One region of the Nostocoides veronense genome, then DNA from elsewhere that is predicted to be linked to it. Evidence: predicted binding sites of a transcription regulator. Region 1 holds the regulator's gene; the other holds the start of a gene.

Evidence for each region. The regulator HspR, encoded in region 1, represses chaperone genes until heat shock. The targets are predictions, from matches to a motif close to AAGTTGAGTCNNNNNGACTCAACTT.
Region 2: a site for HspR is predicted at 1,705-1,729, ahead of clpB (ATP-dependent chaperone ClpB). Genes of this name have one in related genera too.

Annotation. Positions count from the first base shown of each region.
Region 1 is NZ_BAAAPO010000026.1:8,444-16,406, forward strand. It holds gene ABD225_RS08225 (TetR family transcriptional regulator) at 1-164, shown strand, start outside; gene ABD225_RS08230 (MMPL family transporter) at 178-2,814, shown strand; gene ABD225_RS08235 (PIN domain nuclease) at 3,158-3,571, shown strand; gene ABD225_RS08240 (heat shock protein transcriptional repressor HspR) at 3,592-4,035, opposite strand; gene ABD225_RS08245 (DnaJ C-terminal domain-containing protein) at 4,041-5,087, opposite strand; gene ABD225_RS08250 (nucleotide exchange factor GrpE) at 5,142-5,756, opposite strand; gene dnaK (molecular chaperone DnaK) at 5,753-7,645, opposite strand; gene ABD225_RS08260 (TnsA-like heteromeric transposase endonuclease subunit) at 7,898-7,963, shown strand, end outside.
Region 2 is NZ_BAAAPO010000024.1:4,748-12,710, forward strand. It holds gene ABD225_RS07545 (hypothetical protein) at 1-1,107, opposite strand, end outside; gene ABD225_RS07550 (sigma factor-like helix-turn-helix DNA-binding protein) at 1,104-1,481, opposite strand; gene ABD225_RS07555 (sigma factor) at 1,373-1,615, opposite strand; gene clpB (ATP-dependent chaperone ClpB) at 1,789-4,347, shown strand; gene ABD225_RS07565 (NAD-dependent epimerase/dehydratase family protein) at 4,372-5,337, opposite strand; gene ABD225_RS07570 (hypothetical protein) at 5,368-7,963, opposite strand, start outside.

The DNA.
Region 1 (7,963 bases):
GCCTCGCCACCGCGATCGTCTCCGCCGCGCAGGCCGCGATCATCCGCTGGTCGGAGTCGACCGACAACAACCTTTCCCCGGCAGGCATCGCCGCCTTCCGCACCACGCTCGCGACGAGCATCACCTATTTCCGGCGCGGCTTTGACGCCGCCCCGATCGGCTAGGAGGCCGACCCCCATGGCCCAATTCCTCTACCGCCTCGGGCGCTGGTGCGCCGATCGCGCCGGCCGAGTCCTGGCGCTCTGGCTGGCTCTGCTGATCGCCGTCGGCGGTGCTGCAGCCAGCTTCGGCACCCCGATGACGAGCAAATTCTCGTTGCCCGGCAGCGACTTTCAGCGCGTGCTGGACCAGCTCGGGACGGAGATACCAGAGCTGAGTGGCGGCTTCGGGACGGTGGTTTTCGAGAGCCGTTCGGGCTCGTTCACCCCACAAGAAAAGGCTGCCATCGCATCGGCGCGCTCCGCCTGGGAGGGCATCGATCATGTCACCGGGGTCACCGATCCGTTCGCGACCCAGACCGAACTCGACAAGGCCCGCACCGACCTGGAGGCCGCGCGCACCAAGCTCGTCGACGGTGGTGAGCAACTGTCGGCGAATCGCGTCGCCCTCGACAACGCACAATTCCAGGTGGCGCAAGGCGAGGGATTGATCACGGCCGTCGCGAAGAAGAATCCCAAGGACCCGAGCTTGAAGGCGCTTCGCCAGGAGGTCGCCGCGGGCCGTGCCGACCTCGACGCCGGGGAGGAGAAGTGGGCGCTAGCCAAGAAGGATCTCGAACAGGGTTGGGTCGACTACAACCTCGGCAAGGCCCAGGTCGACGCGATGGGTGACCTGCGGTTCGTCACGACGGATGGGCGTTTCGCCGTCGCGCAAATCCAGTTCGACGAGGACGTCAACTCGGTCCCGTATGACGTGCGCACCCAGATCCCCGAGCTCGGTAGCGACCTGGCAGCCACCGGCGTAACGACCAACTACTCCGCCGAGATCGTCCGTGACCAATCGCTCGTCGGCCCCGGCGAGATCATCGGCCTGACGATCGCCCTGATCGTGCTGATCGCCATGCTCGGCACCCTCGTCGCCGCCGGCCTGCCGATCCTCGGCGCCCTGCTCGGCGTCGGCGTGGGGCTGGCGGGAGCCGTTGCGGCGTCGGCCTTCTTCGATATGCACCAGATGACGCCATCCCTGGCTCTCATGCTGGGACTCGCTGTGGGCATCGACTACGCGCTCTTCATCGTCAACCGGCACCGGTCGATGTATCTCCATGGCACCCCCTTGCGCGAATCCATCGCGCGCGCCGTCGGCACCGCCGGCAGCGCGGTGACCTTCGCCGGCATGACGGTCGTCATCGCCCTCGCGGCCCTGACGCTCTCGGGCATTCCGCTGCTGGCGCAGATGGGGCTGGTTGCCGCCGCGACGGTCGCGGTGGCCGTCCTCGTCGCGATCACCTTGACCCCGGCGCTGCTGCGGCTCATCGGCCCGCGGGTGGCATCCAAGCGCCTCTGGACGGCCAATGGGTATGCCGCTCCCGCCGACATCGCGACCCGCACCATGCCCGCAACCGAGCAGGACGAGGAGCACGGCGGCTGGTATGTCCGGCTGGTCACCCGCCGTCCCTGGCTCACTATCCTCGCCGTTGTCGCCACGGTCGGGATCCTTGCCATCCCGACCCTGTCCCTGCGGCTCGGCCTGCCCGACGGCAGCAGCGAGCCCGCCGGCAGCACGGCATACACGACCTACAACCAAGTCGCGGAGCATTTCGGGCCGGGGATGAACGGCCCATTGCTCGCGGTGGCGACGCTGGACGCGCAGGCGCCGACCGCGGAACAGTCCACGGCCGTCGCCCAACGACTCGCGATCGCCATGGCCGACTCCACCGGCGTCGAGGCGGTCGCCGTGGCCGGCACCTCACCCGATCACCGCACCATCGCCTTGCAGATCGTGCCCGAGACCGGCCCGGCCGATGCCGCGACCCTGACGACGGTGCACACCTTGCAGGATCGCGCCGCATCGCTGGGCGAATCCACCGGCACGACAATCGGTTTCACCGGCCAGACGATCGCGAATATCGAGATCTCGGAGCAGCTCGCGGCCGCCCTGCCGGGCTACCTACTGACCGTTGTCGGCCTCTCGCTCGTCATCCTGCTCCTGGTCTTCCGCTCCTGGATCGTGCCGGTCATCGCGACCGCAGGCTTCCTGCTCTCGGTTGCCGCCGCCTTCGGCGTGACCGTCGCGGTCTATCAATGGGGTTGGCTGGCAAGCCTTTTCGGCGTCAGCACGCCCGGGCCGATTCTGTCCTTCATGCCGATCATCCTCATCGGCGTGCTCTTCGGGCTGGCGATGGACTATCAGATGTTCCTCGTCACCGGCATGCGCGAGGCCTGGGCGCATGGCGAGTCAGCGCAGCGCGCGGTGCGGTCCGGCTTCCTCCACGGCGCCAAGGTCGTCACCGCCGCCGCCATCATCATGGCCTCGGTCTTCGGCGGCTTCGTGTTCTCCCATATGACGATGATCCGGCCCATCGGACTGGGCCTGGCCGTCGGCGTCCTCGTGGATGCCTGGCTGGTGCGCATGACGCTCACGCCAGCCCTGATGCACCTGCTCGGCGAGCGCGCCTGGCACCTGCCGGCCTGGCTCGACCGCCTGGTCCCGAATGTCGACGTCGAAGGCACCAGCCTGGTCACCGAGCCAGCGCCCGAGCTGGCGACCGATGACACGTCAGCGCAGACACTCGAGGCGCCCGACGACGCGGACACGCCCAACGACGCGGACGTGCAACCTCTGCTGGGTCGTGCAACCTCTGCTAGCGGACGTTAGTCGAATCTGCACACCTTGCAAGGTGTGCAGATTCGACCAACCTGCGCTGAGATATGCCCGGAGTCATGCCCTCGCTTGCCATGGATACACTGGATATACGAATCGTCCATGTTGGATATCCGAGGAGGAGTTTTGAGCGCAACGAAGACCGTCGTCGAGATTGATGACGACGTCCTGGCCGCCGCCGCCGGGCCCTCGGCACCCGCACCAAGAAGGACACGGTCAATGCTGCCCTTCGCGAAGTCTCCGCGCGCCTCCGCCGCATCAAGGCACTCGATGAGCTCGGAAAAATGGCGGACCGTGGCGACTTCGAGGAGTTCCAGGACAAGGCCACCTACCGGGCATGAGCGCGGCGCGATTCCTCATCGACGCCTCGGGAATCTTCCGCATACTTGCCCGGCCATTGCGCGACCAATGGGTCGACCATTTGACGTCTGGCGTCATCGCCACCTGCCCAGCCGTCGAACTGGAGTTCCTTTGCTCGGCAAGATCGCTGGCTGATCGCCTGGAGAAGCAGCGGCTCTACATGGACCTCTTCACCTGGGTCCCTATGAGCGACAACGCTTTCTCTCGATCGGAGCACGTTCAACAATTGCTCACCGAGCACGGGCAGCATCGCTCCGCCGGGGCGGTGGATCTCCTCATCGCCGCGACGGCCGAGGCCCACAAACTGACCGTGCTGAGCGCGGACCCCAACTTCCTGACGATCGCCCAGGTCACCGGTCAGCCAGTGCGCTTCGTGGACCAAACACCCTGACCCGCGGGGGCGGCCATCGCTCACCGCCGGGCGAAGGGTTCCCAGACGACGAGAGCTTGAGAACCCGTATGCGGAGGCCGTTGGCCTGGCCGGATCATGACCGCTTCGCCCGCCGACCCGACAGCGAAAACCCTTCGGCCGCTGGCGAGTTCGGCTTGATGCAGAGCATGGGTCAGGTCCTCGATCCGGGCATGCAGCGCATCGACCTGGTTCTCCAGCTGCAGGATGCGCTGGATGCCGGCAAGGCTGACGCCTTCCTCCTGCGAAAGGCGCTGGACCTCGCGCAGGCGCGCGACATCGCGCGCCGAATACCGTCGTCCGCCGCCTTGGGTGCGCGAGGGAGTGACGAGGCCGAGGCGGTCATACTGACGCAGCGTCTGGGCGTGCATGCCCGCGAGCTGTGCGGCGACGGAGATGACGAAGACGGGGGTCTCGTCGTCGGCGCCGAGACCGTTGAGTGCCATCTGCGTCAGTCCTTCGCGGCTTCACGGAACAGATCGGCCCGCGGGTCGCCGCCGGCCTCTTGATCACGCAAGATCTCGACGGCGGCCTTGGCCTCATCGGTGAGGCGCTGCGGCACCAGGATCGCCACCTTCGCGAGGAGGTCGCCGGTGTGATTCTTCCCGGCGACGCCGCGGCCCTTGACCCGCAGGACACGCCCGGACGGAGTTCCCGGCGCGATCTTGACCTTGACCGGCTTGCCGTCCAGCGTGGGCACGGAAACCGTTGCGCCCAAGGCTGCTTCGGCGAAGGTGACCGGCAGGTCGACGGTGAGATTGTCGCCATCACGACCGAAGACCGGGTGCGGTTCGACCGAGACGGTGAGGATGAGATCGCCCTTGGGCGCGCCGGGATCGCCCTCGCCGCCCTTGCCGCGCAGCTTGATCTTCTGGCCGTCCTTGACTCCGGCAGGAATGCGCGTGGTGATGCGCTGTCCGTCGAGACCGCTCAGGGTGACGGTCGAGCCCGCGACGGCATCGCGGAAGCTCAGCGTGGTGCGGGCGGCGATATCGGGACCCCGCTGCGGGCCGCGCGGGGCGCCATACCCGCCGAAACCACCCCGGCCGCCCGGCTGGCCGAAGCCACCCTGCTGACCGAAGCCCCCTTGCTGACCGAACAGGCCACCAAGGATGTCGTCGAGGTTCGGCTGGCCGCCTGCGCCGCCGGTGTTGAAGCGGACGTTGCCGCCCTGGCCGCCGAACATCTGTGAGAAGACATCCTCGAAGCCCTCGGCGCCGGCCCCGCCGCCCGGGCCGCCGGCGGTGAACCGGGCGCCCCCTCGGGCCATCTGGCGGATCGCGTCATACTCCTGACGCTGCTTGGGGTCGGAGAGCACCGAGTGCGCCTCGGTGATGTCCTTGAACTTCTGCTCGGCCGCCGCGTCCCCGGCGTTCTTGTCCGGGTGGTGCTGGCGCGCCAGCTTGCGGTAGGCCTTCTTGATCGCCGCGTCGTCGGCGTCACTGGGGACGCCGAGGACGGCATAGAAGTCTTTCTCGAACCAATCCTGACTAGCCATCCTGGCGTCCCCCTCTCGTGAGTTCTGTTGTGCTGTATACGGTTATCGCCGCGCTCAGCTCGGGTCGGCGACGGCCACGCGGGCCGGACGAAGGACCTTGCTGCCGGCACGATAGCCCGGTTGCAGCACCTGGACGATGGTCGTGGTGGTTGCATCGGCAGGCAGGTCCGCCGACGGCAGGTGCATCAACGCCTCGTGCCACTCCGGGTCGAAGGCCTCGCCGACGGCGCCATAGCGCTCGAAGCCGAAGCGGCCCAGGGTGTTTTCGAGCTTGTCGGCGATGGCGGCGAACGGCCCATCGGTCAGATCGCCGTGATCGCGAGCGCCCGAGATGTCGTCCATGACCGGAAGCAGTGCCTCCAGCACATCGGCGATCGCGCGCTCTTGGATCAGCGGCCGGTCGCGATCGACGCGGCGCTTGTAGTTGACATATTCGGCGTTCAGTCGCTGCAGGTCGTTCAGTCGCTCGGCCGCGAGCACCGTGTCCGGGTGCAACTCGTCCGGGGCGACGGCGGCCGCGGGGTCGACCTCGGGGGCGGACGGCATACCGTCGCCCGCCGCGGCGCCCGCGGACCCGGCCGGAGCCGAATCCGCAGGCGCAGCAGCGTCATTCACCACGTCCGCCTCGACCGGCTGATCGCCGTCCGGGGTGAAATGGGAATCGGTCACTTGGTGTCCTCGTCGTCCTCGACGACCTCCGCGTCGACGACATCGGAGTCGTCGTTGGGGGTCGTGCCCTGGGCGGAGTCGGTGGACTCGCTGCCACCCATATTGGGCGACTCGCCCTGCTCGGCCGACGCGGCATACAACGCGGCACCCATCTTCTGGGACTCCTCGTTGAGCTTGTTGACCTTGGCGTTGAGGTCCTCGACCGAGGTGTTGGCCTCGGGCTTGATGGCCTCCTTGAGGTCCGCGAGGGCGGTGTCGACCGGGCCGCGCATGTCAGCGGTCAGCTTGTCACCGCTGTCGGCGAGGAACTTCTCGGTGGAGTAGACGAGGTTCTCCGCGGTGTTGCGGGCCTCGGTCTCCTCGCGGCGCTTGGAGTCCTCGGCGGCGTGCGCCTCGGCGTCCTTGACCATGCGCTCGATCTCCTCCTTGGACAGCGCGCTGCCGCCCGAGATGGTGATCTTCTGCTCCTTGCCGGTGCCGCGGTCCTTGGCCGTTACGTGCACGATGCCATTGGCGTCGATGTCGAAGGTGACCTCGATCTGCGGCACGCCGCGCGGCGCCGGCGCGATGCCGGACAGCTCGAAGGTGCCGAGATTCTTGTTCAGCTGTGCCATCTCGCGTTCGCCCTGGAAGACCTGGATCAGCACGGAGGGCTGGTTGTCCTCGGCGGTGGAGAAGACCTCGGACCGCTTGGTCGGGATCGCGGTGTTGCGCTCGATGAGCTTGGTGAACAGGCCGCCCTTGGTCTCGATGCCGAGGCTGAGCGGGGTGACGTCGATGAGCAGGACGTCCTTGCGCTCACCCTTGAGGACACCGGCCTGGAGGCTGGCACCGAGGGCGACGACCTCATCGGGGTTGACACCCTTGTTGGGCTCCTTGCCGGTGAGCTCCTTCACGAGAGCCGAGACGGCCGGCATACGGGTCGAACCACCAACCAGGACAACGTGATCGATGTCCTCGAGCTTGATGCCCGCGTCCTTGATGACGTTCTGGAAGGGCTGCTTGGTGCGGTCGAGAAGGTCCTTGGTCATCTGCTCGAACTGCGCCCGGGTGAGGGTCTCATCGAGGTGGATGGGGCCGTTCTCGCTCATCGAGAGGTACTGCAGGCTGATGTTGGTGCTCGTCGCGGAAGAGAGCTCCTTCTTGGCCTGCTCGGCGGCGTCGCGCAGACGCTGCATGGCGATCTTGTCCTTGGACAGGTCGACGCCGGTGTTGTTCTTCACGGTGGTGAGCAGGTGCTGGACGATGCGGTCATCCCAGTCGTCGCCGCCGAGGCGGTTGTCGCCGCTGGTGGCCTTGACCTGGATCGTCGCGAAGCCGTCCTCGGGGTCCTTGCCGACCTCCAGGAGGGAGACGTCGAAGGTGCCACCGCCGAGGTCGAAGACGAGGATGAGCTCGTCCTCCTTGCCTTTGTCCAGGCCGTATGCCAGGGCGGCCGCGGTGGGCTCGTTGACGATGCGCAGGACGTTGAGGCCCGCGATCTCACCGGCCTCCTTGGTGGCCTGACGCTCGGCATCGTCGAAGTACGCCGGGACGGTGATCACCGCGTCGGTGACCGGCTCCCCGAGGTAGGCCTCGGCGTCGCGCTTGAGCTTCATCAGCGTGCGGGCGCTGATCTCCTGGGCGGAGTACTTCTTGCCGTCGATGTCCTCGGACTTCCAGTCGGTGCCCATGTGGCGCTTGACGGAGCGGAGGGTGCGGTCAGCGTTGGTGACGGCCTGGCGCTTGGCGATCTCGCCGACCAGGACCTCGCCGTTCTTGGCGAACGCGACGACCGACGGAGTGGTGCGACCGCCTTCGGCGTTCGCGATGATGGTGGGCTCGCCGCCTTCGAGGACAGCAACGGCCGAGTTGGTGGTTCCGAGGTCGATACCGACTGCACGGGCCATGTGGTGGTGCTCCTTGGTTGAGGTTGAGTTGCTTGCACTCAAGTTAGGGACTGTATGCCGCTTGCGCAACTTGGAGTCCGGAAACTTGCGTCTGATTCACTCAACTCTCGACGCCCTGTCATCATTCCCGGCTCGGCAAGTGTCGGATCCCATCTGAGATGTAGGTTCTCGATCTACTTGTCGTTGTCTCACTTTCTTGTCGCAGGCGTGTCGCTGTCTCGCTAACTTGTCGCGTGGGGGGACGCTGGTCCCGTGGCCACGAAGCCGCGCCAGCGGATGGTCGAGTTCCGGTACACGTCCCACACCGGCGAGGACGTG
Region 2 (7,963 bases), on a different contig from region 1:
GGGGTTGCAATGTTCGCACGCGACGGCGGTCAGGGGCGCTCGCGGCGGCGACGCACCGACGTGGTCGGTGATCAGCGGCCGGCCGTCCTGCCAGGCCGGCCGGCAACCCCACCCATCCCAGGAGGCGAGGCCCGTGCCCTTCTGGCCAGGCAGGGGTATGGCCGCCCCATCCGAAAGTCGGAAGGGCCGGGCCTGGGTGCGGCGCTCTTCATTGCTGGGTATGCCGTCCAGCGGCAGCCGGTCGAGCTCGGTCTGCTCCTGCCAGCGCACGAGAATGCTTTGGCCATCTGGACTGAGCGAGGCTGCGATCGCGTTCTCGCCCATGTGGCGTTGGGTCGTATCGCTGAGCGTCACGCCGGTCTCGCGCCACGCGGTGTCCCCAATCGTCCACGTGCTCGCGCGCAACTCCACAGTCGAAGGACTGCCGCTTGTGAACCCAAGCAGGGTGTCCCCGTCCAGCCAACCGGCGATGACGAATGGGGCTTTTGTTGGTGCGGGAAGAATGACGGGGGCCGCATCAGGGGCCTGGGTGTCGACCAACTGACCCTCGTCGACCTCACTGACGCTTTCGGGGAACACGACATACCGGGAATCGGGGCTCCACAATCCCTGACCTAGACGAGTATCGCCGAACGGGAAATTGATGTAGCTGCGACGAGTCAAGCCGTGCACGACAGCGTCAAAGCTGACCCATTGGCCATTCGGCGATACGGCGGGAGCAGAACGCGGTTGGGGCGCCATGTCGCCCCGCACCACGTCACCGTTGTGGCCCACAAGCCAGAGGGGACCGCCGTCCGTCGATATCGCCAACAGCTTGGGCCCGTAGTGGTCGGACGAGTACTTGCTCAACAACGGTTTCCCCACGGCCATGGGGTATGTCGTCTCCGTCGGACTCGACGTGCCGGCGGGTGGTGCGGAGTCGAGGGTGGTGGCCGGCCACACGGCATACCCCAGCGCCGCGGCGGCGGCCAGGGTGGCGGTGGCGCCGGTGACCCGACGACGCACGGTGGAGCGTCGCCCGGCGGCGAAAAGCGCCTCCGGGTCGGGGGTCGGGCTCGCATCGACGTCCGCGAGTTCGCGGAGCAGATCCTGCAGATCGGTGCTCATCGGGGCACCTCCTCCTTGCCGAGATGGATGGCGAGATCCGGTGCCACAGTGCGCAATCGGGCGAGGGCATCGCGGGTCTGGCTTTTGATGGTGCTCACCGATTTGCCGAGGAGGGCGGCCGTCTCGACCTCGGTGCGGTCTTCATAGAAGCGCGCGACGATCACCGCGCGCTGCCCGGGGCTCAGCTCGCGCAACGCCCCCGCAAGCCGCAACCGCAGGTCGACATCGTCGGTGCCATCCGGCACTGCGAGCGTATGCCGTTCGGTCACCTCGACCGGATCCGGCTGGTGGCGCCGCCAACGCCAGGCATCGATGGAGCGGGTGTACATGATGCGGCGGACATAGGCGTCGGGGCGCCGTCGAGTCGGTGCCAATGCTGCGCCGCCTTGATCAGGCTCTCTTGCACCAGATCTTCGGCCGCGTGGCGGTCACCGGTGAGCAGCACGGCTGTGCGGACAGGGGCAGGCCAGCGCGCTTGCACGTAGGCCGAGAACTCGTCGCGCTGCATACCCACCCCTTCCCGGTGCCGATTGTCCGTCTCGACGGCACATACGTCCGTAACCCGCGGTTTGGGTGGGTCGCGCCAGAAAGAATCCAAAGTTGAGCGGAATAGACTCAACTTGACTAAGGTTGATTAGACCAGAAACCGCCATCACCCCTGCTCAAGGAGTCATTCCCTTCATGGAACTCAAGCCGACCACGAAGGTTGCCGAGATCCTCGCGATCGCTCAGCGCGCGGCCCAAACGACCGGCAACCCCGAGATCACGCCCGCCCACATCGCACTCGCCGCGGTGGAGGTCCCCGAGACCACGGTGCCGGCCTTGCTGGCCGCCGGTGGCACCAGCCCCGAGGCGATCGCCTCCGCCGCGCGCGCAGAGATTGCCAAGCTGCCCAAGGTCAGTGGAGCGAGCAGCGGCCCCGGCTTCGGTCAGTCCGTCATGCCCGTGCTCAACCAGGCCGACACGCTGATGAAGGCGTGGGGCGACACCTATATGTCCGTCGACGCGCTGGTCCTCGCGCTCGCCGAAAAAGGCGCGCTGAAGGGTGTTGACGCCAAGGCCGTCGAGGCGCAGATCGAGCATCTGCGCGCCGGCCGCAAGGTCACGACCGAGAACCCGGATGCGACGAGCGAGGCTCTCGACAAATACTCCACCGACCTGACCCAGGCCGCCCGCGACGGCAAGCTCGACCCCGTCATCGGCCGGGACACCGAGATCCGTCGCGTCGTCCAAGTCCTCTCGCGGCGCACCAAGAACAACCCCGTTCTCATCGGCGAGCCCGGCGTCGGCAAGACTGCTGTCGTCGAGGGTCTGGCCCAGCGCATTGTCGATGGCGACGTCCCTGAATCGTTGCGGGACAAGCGACTTCTCTCCCTCGACCTCGGGGCGATGGTCGCCGGGGCGAAGTATCGCGGAGAGTTCGAAGAGCGGCTCAAGGCTGTCCTCGAGGAGATCAAGGCCAGCGACGGCCAGATCATCACCTTCATCGACGAACTGCATACGGTCGTCGGCGCAGGGGCCACTGGCGAAGGCGCGATGGACGCGGGCAACATGCTCAAGCCGCTCCTCGCCCGCGGCGAGCTGCGGCTTGTCGGCGCGACGACTCTCGACGAATACCGCAAGCACATCGAGAAAGACCCCGCCCTGGAGCGCCGCTTCCAGCAGGTCTTCGTCGGCGAGCCGAGCGTCGAAGACACCATCGCGATCCTGCGCGGCCTGAAGGAACGCTACGAAGCGCACCACAAGGTCGAGATCGAGGACAGCGCCCTCGTGGCCGCGGCCTCGCTGTCCGACCGCTACATCAGCGGCCGGCAACTGCCCGACAAGGCCATCGACCTCGTCGACGAGGCGGCCTCGCGCCTGCGGATGGAGATCGACTCCAGCCCCGTCGAAATCGACCAGCTGCGGCGGTCTGTCGACCGCATGAAGATGGAGGAGTTGCATCTCGCCCGCGAGACCGATGACGCCTCCAAGGAGCGGCTGGCCAAGCTGCGCAAGGACCTCGCCGACTCCACCGAGGAGTTGGGTGCCCTCGAATCCCGTTGGGAGGCAGAGAAGTCCGGCCTCAACAAGGTCGGTGACCTCAAAGTTCGCCTCGACGACCTGCGCACGCAGGCCGAGCGGCTGCAGCGGGAGGGCAACTACGAGCAGGCGTCGCGGCTGATGTATGGCGAGATTCCCGCCCTCGAGAAGGACCTCGCCAAGGCCAATGAGGACGAGATCGCCCGCGGCACAGCGGATTTGATGGTCAAGGAGCGCGTCGGTCCCGACGACATCGCCGAGGTCATCTCCGCGTGGACCGGCATCCCCGCCGGCCGCCTGCTCCAGGGCGAGACCGAAAAGCTGCTGTCGATGGAATCGATCATCGGGGCGCGCCTGATCGGCCAGGGCGGCGCCGTACAGGCGGTCTCCGATGCGGTGCGCCGCAGCCGGGCCGGCCTCGCCGATCCCGACCGCCCGACCGGCTCGTTCCTCTTCCTCGGCCCGACCGGTGTCGGCAAGACCGAGCTCGCAAAGTCGTTGGCGGACTTCCTCTTTGACGACGAGCGCGCCATGGTCCGCATCGACATGAGTGAGTATGCCGAGCGGCACGCCGTCGCGCGCCTCATCGGCGCGCCTCCCGGCTATGTCGGGTACGACGAGGGCGGGCAGCTGACCGAGGCGGTGCGCCGACGGCCATACAGCGTGGTCTTGCTGGATGAGGTGGAGAAGGCGCACCCGGAGACCTTCGACATCCTGCTGCAGGTGCTCGACGACGGGCGCCTGACCGACGGGCAGGGGCGCACGGTGGATTTCCGCAATGTCATCCTCGTGCTGACCTCCAATATCGGCAGCCAGTTCCTTATTGACCCGACGCTGTCGCAGGAGCAGAAGAAGGACGCTGTCATGTCGAGCGTCCGCGCGGCTTTCAAGCCCGAGTTCCTCAACCGGCTCGACGACGTCATCATCTTCGATGCCCTGAGCCAGGAGGAGTTGGCGCACATCGTCGACCTGCAGGTGCGCCAGCTGGCGACCCGCCTGCGCGACCGGCGGATCACCCTCGACGTCACCGATGCTGCCCGCGACTGGCTGGCCAAGACCGGCTACGACCCGGCGTATGGCGCCCGCCCCCTGCGCCGGCTGGTGCAGCGCGAGATCGGCGACCGGCTGGCCCGCGCGGTCCTCGCCGGCCAGGTCCGCGATGGCGACACCGTCACGGTCGGTCTCGACGCCGCCGGGGACACGCTCACGCTCGCCTGAGGGCGCGGCATACGCTCGCCGAGATCAGGCGAGCGACGCCGCGACGGTTGCGCGGACGGCATTGTCCAGTGAGCGGGGGGTCAGGCCCAACACCGGGGCGTATGCCGCGGGGTCCAGCCCGAGGTCCCGCGCCAGAATGTCTCGGGCGAGCCAACTCGTGGTGAGACCCGCGCCGGCGCCGGTCAGGCGCCGGCGCGCCTGCTCCGCGCGCAGCCCCGCGGCGAGCAGTCCGGTCGGAATTGTCACCACCGGACGGCGTGGCCGATCGAGCGCCTCGACGATCACCCGGTTGAGGCGCTCGAAGGTGTAGTTGTCGGTGACGACCGGGTGATCCCCGGCCGGGATCCACCCCTCGACCAGGCCCGAAACGGCCTGCGCGACATCGAGATTGGTTGCCGCGGCGTTCCGTCCGGCCGGCGAGAACACAACCGGGAACCGGCGGGCCGGGTCGATGAGATAGGACTTCCACATCGGCACGATCCCCGGCAGAGAACCAAAGACGAAGGGAATCTCCAGCATCGACGTGCTCGCGGCGCCCGCATCGGCGTGAACGCGGCGCTGTTGGTCCGCCCGCGCCTTGATATAGGGATGGCGCGCACTCAGTTGCCACTCCGGGTGGAGTCGGTCGAAGGCAGTGAAGTAGGACCCGAGGACAACGAATCGCGCCACGCCGCAGCGCCGCACGGCATACGCCACCCGCTCGGCCGGCGCGACGAGAAGGCGTTGGAAGAAGGTCGTGGCGGGACGCGGAATGCGTACGCGCTCATCGGGTCCCAGGCAATACACGACCGCATCGGCGCCGGCCAAGCAGGCGTCCAAGTCAGTGTCGCTCGCCTCCACCACATCCAATGAGTCGTATGCCGCGGCCGGGGCCTCCGGGCACGGCGCACCTTCGCGGGAGTAGCCGACAACCGCGTGACCCCTCCGCGCTAACTCGGCCACGATCGTGCGCCCGAGGAAACCGGTGGAGCCGAGCACTACCGCACGCATCAGGCAGCGACCTTTCGTCAGTGACTCGGCCTACTCACCAAAAATTCTGCCGAGGTCTGTCAGGCTGCCATACCCCTTCTCTTGCATCACGCCAAGCCCGCTCGCGGGGCTCTGATCGGCCGGGGTGTCACCCTTACGCGCAAGACGGGGCTGGTTCTTCGCAGCCCTTTCCAGCGCTCTGTAACTCGCTTCGGACAGAACCCACCCCAGCGGGGCAGAGGTCGAGGGTGCAGTGGCCTGATAGGCGACATAAGTCGTCGTTGGTCGCCATTTGTTCACCGCGGTGATCGCGGCAGCGCTGCCGCGACCGGCAAAGAGTTGGTCGGCCGCGAACAACTGCTGCACCCGACGCAATTGCGCGTCGGCGCCAAACAGGACCTTGGTGCCCCCGAGGAAGGTCTTCGGCGGGACCAAGAACTCCTGAGTGCGGCTGCTGGGCCGGGCGGCCAGGTCACTTCCGCGGCCGTTGTCGAAATACACCAGCACCGGCACCCACAGGGTGCCGGAGCGCATCGAAAGCACCCACGAGTTGTGGTTCCGGACCAGCGGGAGCCACTGCGGCGCGAGATCCGCCACGGTCCCAACTCCGGTGTTCTCGATATAGCCGCCGTCAACGAGTTGCTGGTTGGCGGCCGCGGAGCACAAGGCCGCGGACGGGGTCACGAACGGGAAACGCGCCGCCAGCATCGCCGCCGTGCTGGTACTCAGCGAGATGCCGCACGCGTCCGTCAGGCGAACCACATCCAGGCTCGCTGGCGACCGGCCCGTGACGGTGCAGTCATCGATAGGGCTCTTGGCCGGTGTGCCCGATGAAGGGTCCTTGATCCCGCTCAATTCGACCTGCGACACGAGGGCCCGGCATCGATTCGTGGCCGAGGTCGAGTTGAGGACCAGCGCGCCAGTGATGCCAGACGGCGCTGCCGTGCTGAGGAACGGCGACTCCAGTTTGGGGACCGCTCGTTCCCACGCCATCTCCATCTGCCCCGCGCGATCAAGCCAGCGCCAATCAGCTCCCACGCGGGCCAGGATTGGGACGCCGGTCGCGGCATACACGATGTCTGTAACGGTCAGGCCGACCGTCGCCACGGACAGCGCCTCGGGCCGGCTCATGCGCTCGGTTGCGGCTGCTGCGTGACCGGGCGGGAGGACGCTGGCGACGGCCAGGCCCACCGCGCCCCCACTGGCGCCGGACGACATGAGGGCCGTGGTGCATCCTGGCTTCCCCATGCTGGCGAGCCTGTCGAGGGCGAGCGATGTCCACACGGCGGCGCGGATCCCGCCGCCTTCCGCGGCATACACAAAGAGGGGGCGAACGTTGTAGTTCGTGTCCGGTAGGGGAATGTCGCAGGTGTTGGCGCGGGCCCAGTTCGCCAGCACCTGGCTCCAGGAATGACGGTGCGTCGGAACGAAATCGGGGAGGGTTCGGATGCCGTGGACGTCATCGCCGCCGCCCCGCACCGTGCCGAGAATTGTGGCAAGGATCAGCAATGTGGTCACGGGGGCCGAGGCTCGACGGACCAGGGGGAGCCAAAAGAACTCGGGCGCCCCTCCTTGTTGGAGGATGACGACGACCGTTCCGACGAGGCCCGAGATGATCGTGACGCCGACGAGAAAGGTCGCGATCGGGCCGAGGATCTGCGAGACATCCGCTGCGTACGAGCCGAAGGGAATCACCGCGAGCACCAAAATGCCGAGGAGGACTGGAGCCAGCCACTGTCGTGACGTCGTAAGCCCAGGAGTCAGGATGCGCAAGATGGCCGCCCAGACTCTGCGCGCTGGCATGGGCGCGCTCGAGGCGTGATTGAGGCGGTGGATGGCGAAGGCAGCGGTCGGCCAGCCGAACACGCAGATGACGATGCCGAGGGCGAGGAGCCACGATGCCATGGCCGGTCGGTCCCCGAGGGCCACTTCGCCGGCGAATGCGCGGATGAGTCCAACGCCCGGGAGCATGAGCAGGGCGATGGCCAGGCCGTCACCCAGGGCAATCGCTCGTTGTGCTTGTTCGATCGACACTGACGGCTTTGCCTTGCGGGACAACCACTTTGGGAGGTCGCTCGCGGTTGTCATGCGACCGGTGGCATCAGGGCTAAAGGTGTGATTGACCCATCGCACGGCGGTTGACACGGCAGCGATGACGAAGGGGATGCTCGCGAACAGCGCAACGCGCGACGAAGTGGGCGACACGCCACGTGCGTTGGCGATACCAGCGAGCAGGAGGACGGCCACCGGGCTGGCCCACCAGAGCCAAAGGACGGGTTTCGTATGGGGATCGGGCACCGTGGCACTGGCCCGCATCACGACGTTGTGGCTGCGCATGCGCCCGAGCACGAAGATCGTGCCAGCCACGAGCACGGTTGCCACGCTCGCCCACAGCAGGTGCGCCCAGCCACGCTGCTCGGCCCAGCGTCGCTCAATATCCGGGATCTGCTCCAGCAGGTCAGGTCCCTTGCCCAAGCCGAGTAGCGCCAACGGCAGCACGATCAGCAGTGAAAAGCGTTGGGCGTATGCGGCTTTCGCCCACCCGACGGCCACTCTTGCCGGAGCCAAGCCGAGCTCCCAGCGAGTCCTTCGGTCCTCGTTATGCGCGCGAACGGCAAGAACGCTGGCACCAAGGATCAGTAGCCAC